DNA from 2 places in the Pseudomonas sp. B21-028 genome. Region 1 is predicted to be linked to the other one. Evidence: riboswitches for the same ligand, from Rfam matches in the RefSeq annotation. Region 1 holds a riboswitch; the other holds the start of a gene.

Region 1 (4,410 bases):
TGCAAACCGAGATCAACCCGGGGCTGGCCAGCCACGGCGGCCAGGTGTCGCTGATCGACGTGGTGGAAGACGGCATCGCCGTACTCCAGTTCGGCGGCGGCTGCCAGGGCTGCGGCCAGGCTGACGTTACCCTGAAGGAAGGCATCGAGCGCACGTTGCTCGAGCGTATCCCGGAGCTCAAGGGTGTGCGCGACGTAACCGACCATACGCAGAAAGAAAACGCCTACTACTGATCGTCGCTGTTGTGGCGAGGGGATTGGCGAAGGGATTTATGCGGTCAGGGGATTTATGTGGCGAGGGGATTTATCCCCGCTGGGGCGCGTAGCGGCCCTCAACCACCTGAGATATCTCCAACTCAGGGTTGGGGGGGCTGCTACGCAGCCCAGCGGGGATAAATCCCCTCGCCACATAAATCCCCTTGCCACATAAGTCCCTTCGCCACAGGTTCTGTGTTGATTTGATTTTATGGGTCAAGGCCTGTACAGATGAGCATGCCCGGCGCGGTAGAGCGATGAGTCGCTGAACACATCGTTGCCCAGCACCCGTCCCACCAGAATCAGCGCCGTGCGGCGAAAGCCCTTGGCCTGCACCTTTGCGGCAATGTCCGCCAACGTCCCCATCACCCAATCCTGATCCGGCCAGGTCGCGCGGTGAATCACGGCAATCGGGCAATCCGCGCCGTAGTGGGGCAGCAGCTCACCGACGATTTTTTCCAGATGATTGACCCCCAGGTGGATCGCCATGGTCGCTCCATGCTGCGCCAGGCTAACCAGTTCTTCTCCGGCGGGCATCGCGGTCTTGTCCGCGTAGCGGGTAAGAATCACGCTCTGGGAGATGTCCGGCAAGGTCAGTTCGGCGCCCAGCAGGGCGGCGCAGGCTGAGGTGGCGGTCACGCCGGGAATGATCTCGAAGGGGATGCCCAGTTCCCGCAGGCACCGTATCTGCTCGCCGATGGCGCCGTACAGGCTCGGGTCGCCCGAATGCACCCGGGCGACGTCCTGGCCGTTGCGATGGGCTGTCTCCATCAGCGCGATGATCTGTTCCAGATGCAGCTCGGCGCTGTTGATCACCTGTTCGGCGCAATGGCCCTCGAGCACGGCGGCGGGCACCAGGGAGCCGGCATAGATGATCACCGCGCAGCTGCGTACGAGCCGCTGGCCCTTGACGGTGATCAATTCCGGATCGCCGGGGCCGGCGCCGATGAAGTAGACGGTCATGACCGGTTCCTGAAATAAGGTGGGGGAGCGACGCCAGAATGAAGATCGCTCATGATCCATGGGGCGAGATTATCGGGTTTTACGACGCGACCGCCAATGCCAGGGTAGCCTGGGCGCACTTCTGGCGGGGAATCCGCAAGGTGGCGGCGGTCTGTCCAAGCTGTTCGGCGAGGGCCAGCGCCGCGCTTTCGGCAACGCCGTAGCAACCCGTGCGCTCGAAAGCGATCTGCGAAGGGTGGCTGAGCCGTTCCCTGTAACCTGCCAACTGGGCGGCACCGAAGAAGGTCAGCGGCAGGGCCAGTTGCTCCGCCAATTCCAGCAGGCCCGGTTCGTCACGCTTGAGATCGATACTGGCCAGGGCTGTCACCGCCTCAAGTGCGATGTCATGGGACAGCAACGTTTCCTCCAGCAATGTGCGCAACACGCTGGCCGGGCAGCCGCGCTGGCAGCCCAGGCCGACCACCAGCACCTGCCCGCTATTCATGCCTCGTGGTGAGCTTGGCCGTCACGGCGGAACAGCCAGGCGCTGATCAGGCCCAGGGCCAGCCAGAACGCGACGTTGGTCAATTGCGAGGCGATCTTGAACTGGCTTTCAAGGGCTTCGGGCGCCAGCATCGAGTGGGCTTCCGGCTGCGGTGCGCCGATGACGTGGGGTACCAGTAAAGTCGCCACGCCCAGCAGCTTGAGCAGCCAATGCCTGCCGAACGCGATCAGGGCGATGCCCACGGCCGTGGACGCCGCGGTGCCGATCCACCACATTTGCCGTTGAGCCAGGTCGGCCGCCGCGGTACCGGGCAGTTCCGGCGGCAGGCCGAGGGTCGGCGCGAGGACGAAGGTGGCATAACCGGCCAGGCCCCAGAGCAGGCCCTGGGAGGTGCGGGTAGGGGCGCGCAAGGTGTACAGACCCGCCAGCATCAGGGCGAAACCCACCGCGACCACCAGGTTGCCGCCAGTGGTGGACAGCACGCGCTGCCAGCCATCTTCGGGCTCCCAGGCTTCGGCATCATGGGTATGGGCGACGCCGTCGGCATGCTGATGGGCCTCGACAGGGGTTTCGGCAGCCGGGGCTTTTTCGTAGGTTTCGGCCTGCAGGATCAGCGGCGAAACCCATAGGCTTTGCAGAAGGGTCAGCAGCAGGGCGGCCAGCAAACCACTGAACCCGGCGGTTTGCGCAATACGCTTGATCATGTCGGCAGGTCTCAATGGCACGGGAAGGCGGCGCTGTGGCGGGTGTCGTGGGCCGCGTTATGCACCGCTTCGATGTGGGAGAAACCGGCGAAATAGACCAGGCCTGCACCCAGGATCGAAGCGAGGATCGCCGCGCTCAGGCGCTGGCTCAGGGTCGTGGTGCTGCTGGTGGTGCGGGCGGTGGTGCTGATGGTCGACATGGCGCTTCCCTCTGTTCTTGTCTTGGCCAGTGGGTAAATCGAGCGCAATGAAACCTCGGGCAAAAGCCCGTCAGGATCCGAACAGCGCCCGCCCACCGCGGGTTTGTTGATGTTTGAATTACGGGCCGGTCTCCGGGCTCACGAGGGGCAGGGTCTTGGCCTTGCCTGCAAGCGTCACCTTCCCATGCCATCGGGCACAGTGGATCTGACGCTTCGCTCGCTTACCGTTGCGGGGGCAGCACCGGACTGACGTGGCCTTGAAGTAAAGCACACGATTCACCGGTTTCCCGTTTCACCCTGTGAAGGGCACCCGTAACAAATGGTCTGTGTAGCGGGTTCTGTTAGCTCAACTTCGGATGCCAGAACTCCATATCCTGCGTTGCTGTTCCTCGCCATAGCGGGCTATGACTCGTCACAGCGCCTTGGCTATGGAGCTCCGGCATCCAAATTTGAACTAACAGAACCCGCCACACGGACCATGCACAGGAGAGCATGGGGCGGGGTGGGGCGTCAACGTCAGGAGCTGGATCTGATATGGAAACACCCAAGTGGGAGCAAAGCTTGCTCGCGATCCAGACGACGCGGTGCCATGGGGCAAACCGCGTCATCGTTTGTCGCGGGCAAGCCTTGCTCCCACGGTATGAGTTGTCCTTGAGCCTGCTTGCAGACATTGACCCGCCCGCACACCCTGCGTAGCCTTGCGCCTTCGAGGTTCTTCGGTTTGCGCCGAAGCTAAGAAGGGAACGCGGTCCAAGCCGCGGCTGCCCCCGCAACTGTGAACGGTGACGTTCCTGCCAGGCCACTGTGCATGCCGCACGGGAAGGCGCAGGAATTGCCAGGGCTTTCCATGAAAAGCCGGAACCGGCCCGCCGTCAGCCAGGAGACCTGCCTCGAGACAGATTCTCACTACAACCGGGCGGGGTGATCCGGTGGCGAAATCTTCCGCGCACCCTTGTGCCTGCGGTTGTCGTCCCGTTTGCCCGCCACCTTGCCAAAGGGCATCCGATGAAAACACTGGCCAAACTTCCCGTCACTATCGTTACCGGTTTCCTCGGCTCGGGCAAAACCACGTTGCTGCGACACATGCTCGACAACGCCCAGGGCCGCCGTATCGCGGTCATCGTCAACGAGTTCGGCGAGCTGGGCATCGACGGCGAAATTCTCAAGCAGTGCTCCATCGGTTGCACCGAAGAAGAAGCCAGCGGTCGCGTCTACGAACTGGCCAACGGCTGCCTGTGCTGCACGGTGCAGGAAGAGTTCTTCCCGGTGATGCGCGAACTGGTGGCCCGGCGCGGCGACCTCGACCATATCCTCATCGAAACTTCCGGCCTGGCCTTGCCCAAGCCGCTGGTCCAGGCCTTCCAGTGGCCGGAAATCCGCAGTGCCTGCACCGTCGATGCGGTGATCACCGTGGTCGACAGCCCGGCCGTGGCCGCCGGCACCTTTGCCGCCTTTCCCGACCAGGTCGATGCCCAGCGCAAGCTCGACCCGAACCTGGACCACGAATCGCCGCTGCACGAACTGTTCGCCGATCAGTTGGCGAGCGCCGATCTGGTGATCCTCAACAAGGCCGACCTGATCAGCCCGGAAGACCTGGCGAAAGTCCGTCTTGAAGTGGCCGAAGAACTGCCTCCGGCGGTCAAGGTCATCGAAGCCAGCAGCGGTCGCCTGCCGCTGGAGGTGCTGATCGGCCTGGGTGCCGGTTCCGAAGAACACATCGACAGCCGCCACAGCCACCATGACCACCATCATGACGGCGATGATGACGACCACGATCATGACGCTTTCGATTCCATTTCCATCGA
Region 2 (4,410 bases), 2.5 Mb from region 1:
ACCTTCGGTGAAGGGCGCAGGCAGGGTGCTGCCTTCGGCGAAAGTCAGGCCCAGTGAGGCCGTGTGGGGGCCGACGGCGTAGTCCGGGGCAATGGCCTTGGCCACCAGGGCCGGGTTCTGTGGCTCGACCCGCACGTCGACGTTCTGCCCGTAGTAGCTGTAGGGCCAGCCGTAGAAAGCGCCGTCCTTGACCGAGGTGATGTAGTCCGGCACCAGGTCGCTGCCGATCTCATCCCGCTCGTTCACCGCTGTCCACAGCGCGCCGCTGCGCGGTTCCCAGGCCAGTCCGTTGGGGTTGCGCAGGCCGGAAGCGAAAATGCGGTGATTGCCGGTGGCGCGGTCCACTTCCCAGATCGCCGCGCGGCCTTCCTCCGCCTCCATGCCATTTTCCGCGACGTTGCTGTTCGAACCAGTGGTGACGTAGAGCTTGCTGCCGTCACGGCTGGCAATCACGTTTTTGGTCCAGTGGTGGTTGATGGTCCCGCCCGGCAGATCGACGACCTTGATCGGCTGTGCCTTGATTTGCGTGTCGCCATCCTTGTAGGGGAAGCGGATCAGCCGATCGGTGTCGGCCACGTACAGGTCATTGCCCACCAACGTCATGCCGAATGGCGAATTGAGGTTTTCCAGAAAGACCGTGCGGGTTTCGGCGATGCCATCGTGATCGGCGTCACGCAACAACGTAATGCGATTGGGACTGGGGACTCCGGCGCCGGCGCGGCCCATGACTTTTTTCATTACCCAGCCACGGATGCCCTTGGCGTCGTCCGGCTTGGGCGGCGCGTTGGTTTCCGCCACCAGCACGTCGCCATTGGGCAGTACGTAGAGCCAGCGCGGATGGTCCAGCCCTTCGGCGAACGCTGCCACTTGCAAGCCTTCGGCCGCGGTTGGCTTGGCGCCCTGAGGCCAGCCGACGGCTTCGGCGATGTTGACGGTGGGGACCAGCGTTTTGTTCGGTTCGGGCAGTTTTGGCGACGGGCCGATGCCGTCGGAGACTTGCAGTGTGGAAGACTCGCCACAAGCGACAAGCCCTGCGGCGAGGGCTACGATCAGGAGGTGTGGTGGCTTGAGCATGCTGGCTTCCCTATGAATGCACGTGGTTATTCATAGAGAAGCATATACCGGCGATGGTTCAACCGGTCAGCCGTGGGCCTGCTTGAACAGCACGGCGATGCCCGGGTGGTAATGACCGGCCTCGTTGCGCAACTTGCGATAGTTGTAAGGGAAGTACCAGGCCACGGCGCAGGTGTTCTCCTTTTGCAGGTCATCGATCATGTCCTGCAGTTCTTCAGGCGTAGCACTTTGCTGGGCTTTTTGCGGAGCGACGAAAAGGCAGCCCAGCTTCAGGTCGGTGGCATAGCTGATGCGCTTGGCATCGCTGGTGACATCCTGCAGGGGCTGGGTCAGGTTGAGGCTCTTGACCTTCGGCCAGCGTTGGGTGGCCTGGATGAAAGCGCGATCATCGGCACCGGCAATGAACAGGTCGGCACTGACATTGCGTTCGCCTTCTTCATTCTGTTTGCGGGTCGCGGTGTTCTGCAGCGTGATCATCTCGGCCATCCAGGCGGCGGCAGAGAGCAGGCCGAGATTGGCCTTTTCATCGAACCAGTAGGGCGTATCGTTATCGCCGCGCACCGCGTTGTAGCGGTCGATACAGTCAAACCAGCGTTCCAGCACCGGGCGCAGGAATTCCAGCCTCGGATTGCTGATGATCATGCCTTGCATGTTTTTGCCCCCTTGTTCTTGTGATATTGGGTCGTAATGCCTATTTGATATCACTTGCTGTAGCGTGACACAAGATTGGCGTCACTTTATTGATCTGGACCCATGATCAGCGCTGGGCTCGCGGTGGCTTTAATTGACGCTCCACCCCCAACCCTCTAACCTTCGCGACTTGTTTCAGGTGCTCTGTGACCCGGGTCGACAGAGTGAAACAGGGAAACCGGTGAGAACCCGGCGCTGCCCCCGCAACGGTAAATGAGTCAAAGCTGCCAGCAAGCCACTGTGTCTCGACATGGGAAGGCGCGCAGCCCGGCATCACGCCGCTCATGAGCCCGGAGACCGGCCTGATTCATCCAACGGCATCACGGTGGGCGATGCCAGGCTTGTTGCCGTCTTTTCCCGTGCCCGCCTGCCGTTATCCAGTTCCCCACGGAGGCTTCCCCATGACCAGCTCCCCCGATACAGATGCGTCCGACCGCGACGAGCGTCACCTGGCGCGCATGCTGCGCAAGAAAGCCGTGATCGACGAGCGCATCGCCAATTCCCCTAACGAATGCGGCTTGCTGCTGGTGTTGACCGGCAACGGCAAGGGCAAGAGCAGTTCTGCGTTCGGCATGCTGGCCCGGGCCATGGGGCATGGGATGCAATGTGGCGTGGTGCAGTTCATCAAGGGCCGCAGCAGCACCGGGGAAGAATTGTTCTTCCGGCGTTTCCCGGAGCAGGTGCGCTTTCACGTCATGGGCGAAGGGTTTACCTGGGAGACCCAGGATCGACAACGCGACATTGCCGCGGCCGAAGCGGCCTGGGCCGTGTCGCGCCAACTGCTGAATGATCCGTCCATTGGCCTGGTGGTGCTCGATGAATTGAACATCGCCCTCAAGCACGGTTACCTCGATCTCGACCAGGTACTGAGCGACCTGCAGGCGCGTCCACCCATGCAGCACGTCGTGGTGACCGGTCGCGGCGCCAAGCCGCAAATGATCGAGCTGGCGGACACTGTCACCGAAATGGGCATGATCAAGCACGCCTTCCAGGCCGGCATCAAGGCACAGAAAGGCGTCGAACTGTGAGTGACGCTTCGTTTCCAGACCGCCAGTGCCCGGCGGTATTGATTGCCGCCCCGGCGTCGGGGCAGGGCAAGACCACGGTCACCGCTGCCCTGGCCCGGTTGCATCGCAACCAGGGGCGCAAGGTACGCGTATTCAAATGCGGCCCTGATTTCCTCGATCCGATGATCCTGGAGCGTGCCAGCGGCGCGCCGGTCTATCAATTGGACATGTGGATGGTCGGCGAGCAGGAAAGCCGACGGCTGTTGTGGGAGGCGGCCGCCGAAGCGGACCTGATCCTGATCGAAGGGGTGATGGGATTGTTCGACGGCACGCCGTCCAGCGCCGACCTGGCGCGGCATTTCGGCGTGCCGGTGCTGGCGGTGATCGATGGTACGGCCATGGCCCAGACCTTCGGCGCCCTGGCCTTGGGGCTGGCGCGCTATCAACCGGACCTGCCGTTCGCCGGCGTGTTGGCTAACCGGGTTGGCACTGTCCGTCACGCGCAATTGCTTGAAGGCAGCCTCACCGAAGGCCTGCGCTGGTATGGCGCGTTGTCCCGGGAAACCGGAATCGAACTGCCAAGTCGTCATCTCGGGCTGGTCCAGGCCAGCGAGTTGAACGACCTGGACCTGCGCCTCGACGCGGCAGCCGAGGCCCTGGCCGGCACGTGCGAAGTGACGCTTCCGCCAGCGGTGACATTCGCCGCGCCCGAGGTAGTCGTCGCGCAACCATGGCTCGACGGGGTCCGCATCGCCGTGGCCCGGGACGAAGCGTTTGCCTTCACCTATGGCGCGAGCCTCGATCTGCTGCGAGCCATGGGCGCGCAGTTGCGCTTTTTTTCACCGATCCATGACCGCGAACTGCCCGAGGCGGACAGCCTATACCTGCCTGGCGGTTATCCTGAGCTGCATCACCTTGCCCTGGCCCGGAACGCACCGATGCTGGCGGCGATCCGTGCGCATCACGACGCCGGCAAGCCGTTGCTGGCGGAGTGCGGCGGCATGTTGTATCTGCTGGATTCGCTGACCGATGTCGAGGGCAATCGCGCCGAGCTGCTCGGGTTGCTCGCCGGTGACGCGCAGATGCAGAAGCGCCTGGCCGCTCTGGCGCTGCAATCGGTGGAGCTGCCGGAAGGCACTTTGCGCGGACATACCTATCATCATTCGCTGACCAGCACTGACCTGGAGCCGATCGCCCGTGGCCATAGCCCTAACGGCGGACGTGGTGCGGAGGCGGTGTTCCGGCAGGGACGGATGACGGCGTCCTATGTGCATTTCTATTTTCCGTCGAATCCGCGGGCGATTGCCGCGTTGTTGGCGCCGGACCCTGAGGCCGCTTTCGCGAGCAAGCCCGCTCCCACATTGGATGGGTGTTCACAATTCTCTGTGGGAGCGGGCCTGCTCGCGAAGAGACCATGACCGACAACGCATTTCCCCAGGCCGAACGCAACGCCATCTACCGCGCCATCGCCGAGCGCCGCGACATGCGGCATTTCACCGGTGGCACCGTAGAACCCCAGTTGCTGCGGCGCCTGCTGGAGGCCGCCCACCAGGCGCCGAGCGTGGGCCTGATGCAACCTTGGCGGTTCATCCGCATCAGTGATCGTGCCCTGCGGGAAAATATCCGGGCACTGGTGGAG

Evidence for each region. A riboswitch is a leader RNA that binds a small molecule or an ion and turns the genes downstream of it on or off. The one in region 1 is predicted to bind cobalamin.
Region 2: it holds a riboswitch for cobalamin, as region 1 does, so the genes downstream of both, cobO (cob(I)yrinic acid a,c-diamide adenosyltransferase) here and LOY35_RS10565 (CbtB-domain containing protein) in region 1, are expected to answer to the same signal.

The regions. Positions count from the first base shown of each region.
Region 1 covers NZ_CP087184.1:2,317,749-2,322,158, forward strand. Annotated here, with positions in the region: gene nfuA (Fe-S biogenesis protein NfuA) at 1-233, shown strand, start outside; gene cobM (precorrin-4 C(11)-methyltransferase) at 471-1,217, opposite strand; gene LOY35_RS10555 (cobalamin biosynthesis protein) at 1,297-1,701, opposite strand; gene LOY35_RS10560 (CbtA family protein) at 1,698-2,405, opposite strand; gene LOY35_RS10565 (CbtB-domain containing protein) at 2,417-2,605, opposite strand; cobalamin riboswitch at 2,711-2,934, opposite strand; cobalamin riboswitch at 3,298-3,513, shown strand; gene cobW (cobalamin biosynthesis protein CobW) at 3,611-4,410, shown strand, end outside.
Region 2 covers NZ_CP087184.1:4,867,114-4,871,523, reverse strand. Annotated here, with positions in the region: gene LOY35_RS20935 (sorbosone dehydrogenase family protein) at 1-1,074, opposite strand, end outside; gene LOY35_RS20930 (hypothetical protein) at 1,141-1,725, opposite strand; cobalamin riboswitch at 1,885-2,085, shown strand; gene cobO (cob(I)yrinic acid a,c-diamide adenosyltransferase) at 2,166-2,792, shown strand; gene LOY35_RS20920 (cobyrinate a,c-diamide synthase) at 2,789-4,189, shown strand; gene bluB (5,6-dimethylbenzimidazole synthase) at 4,186-4,410, shown strand, end outside.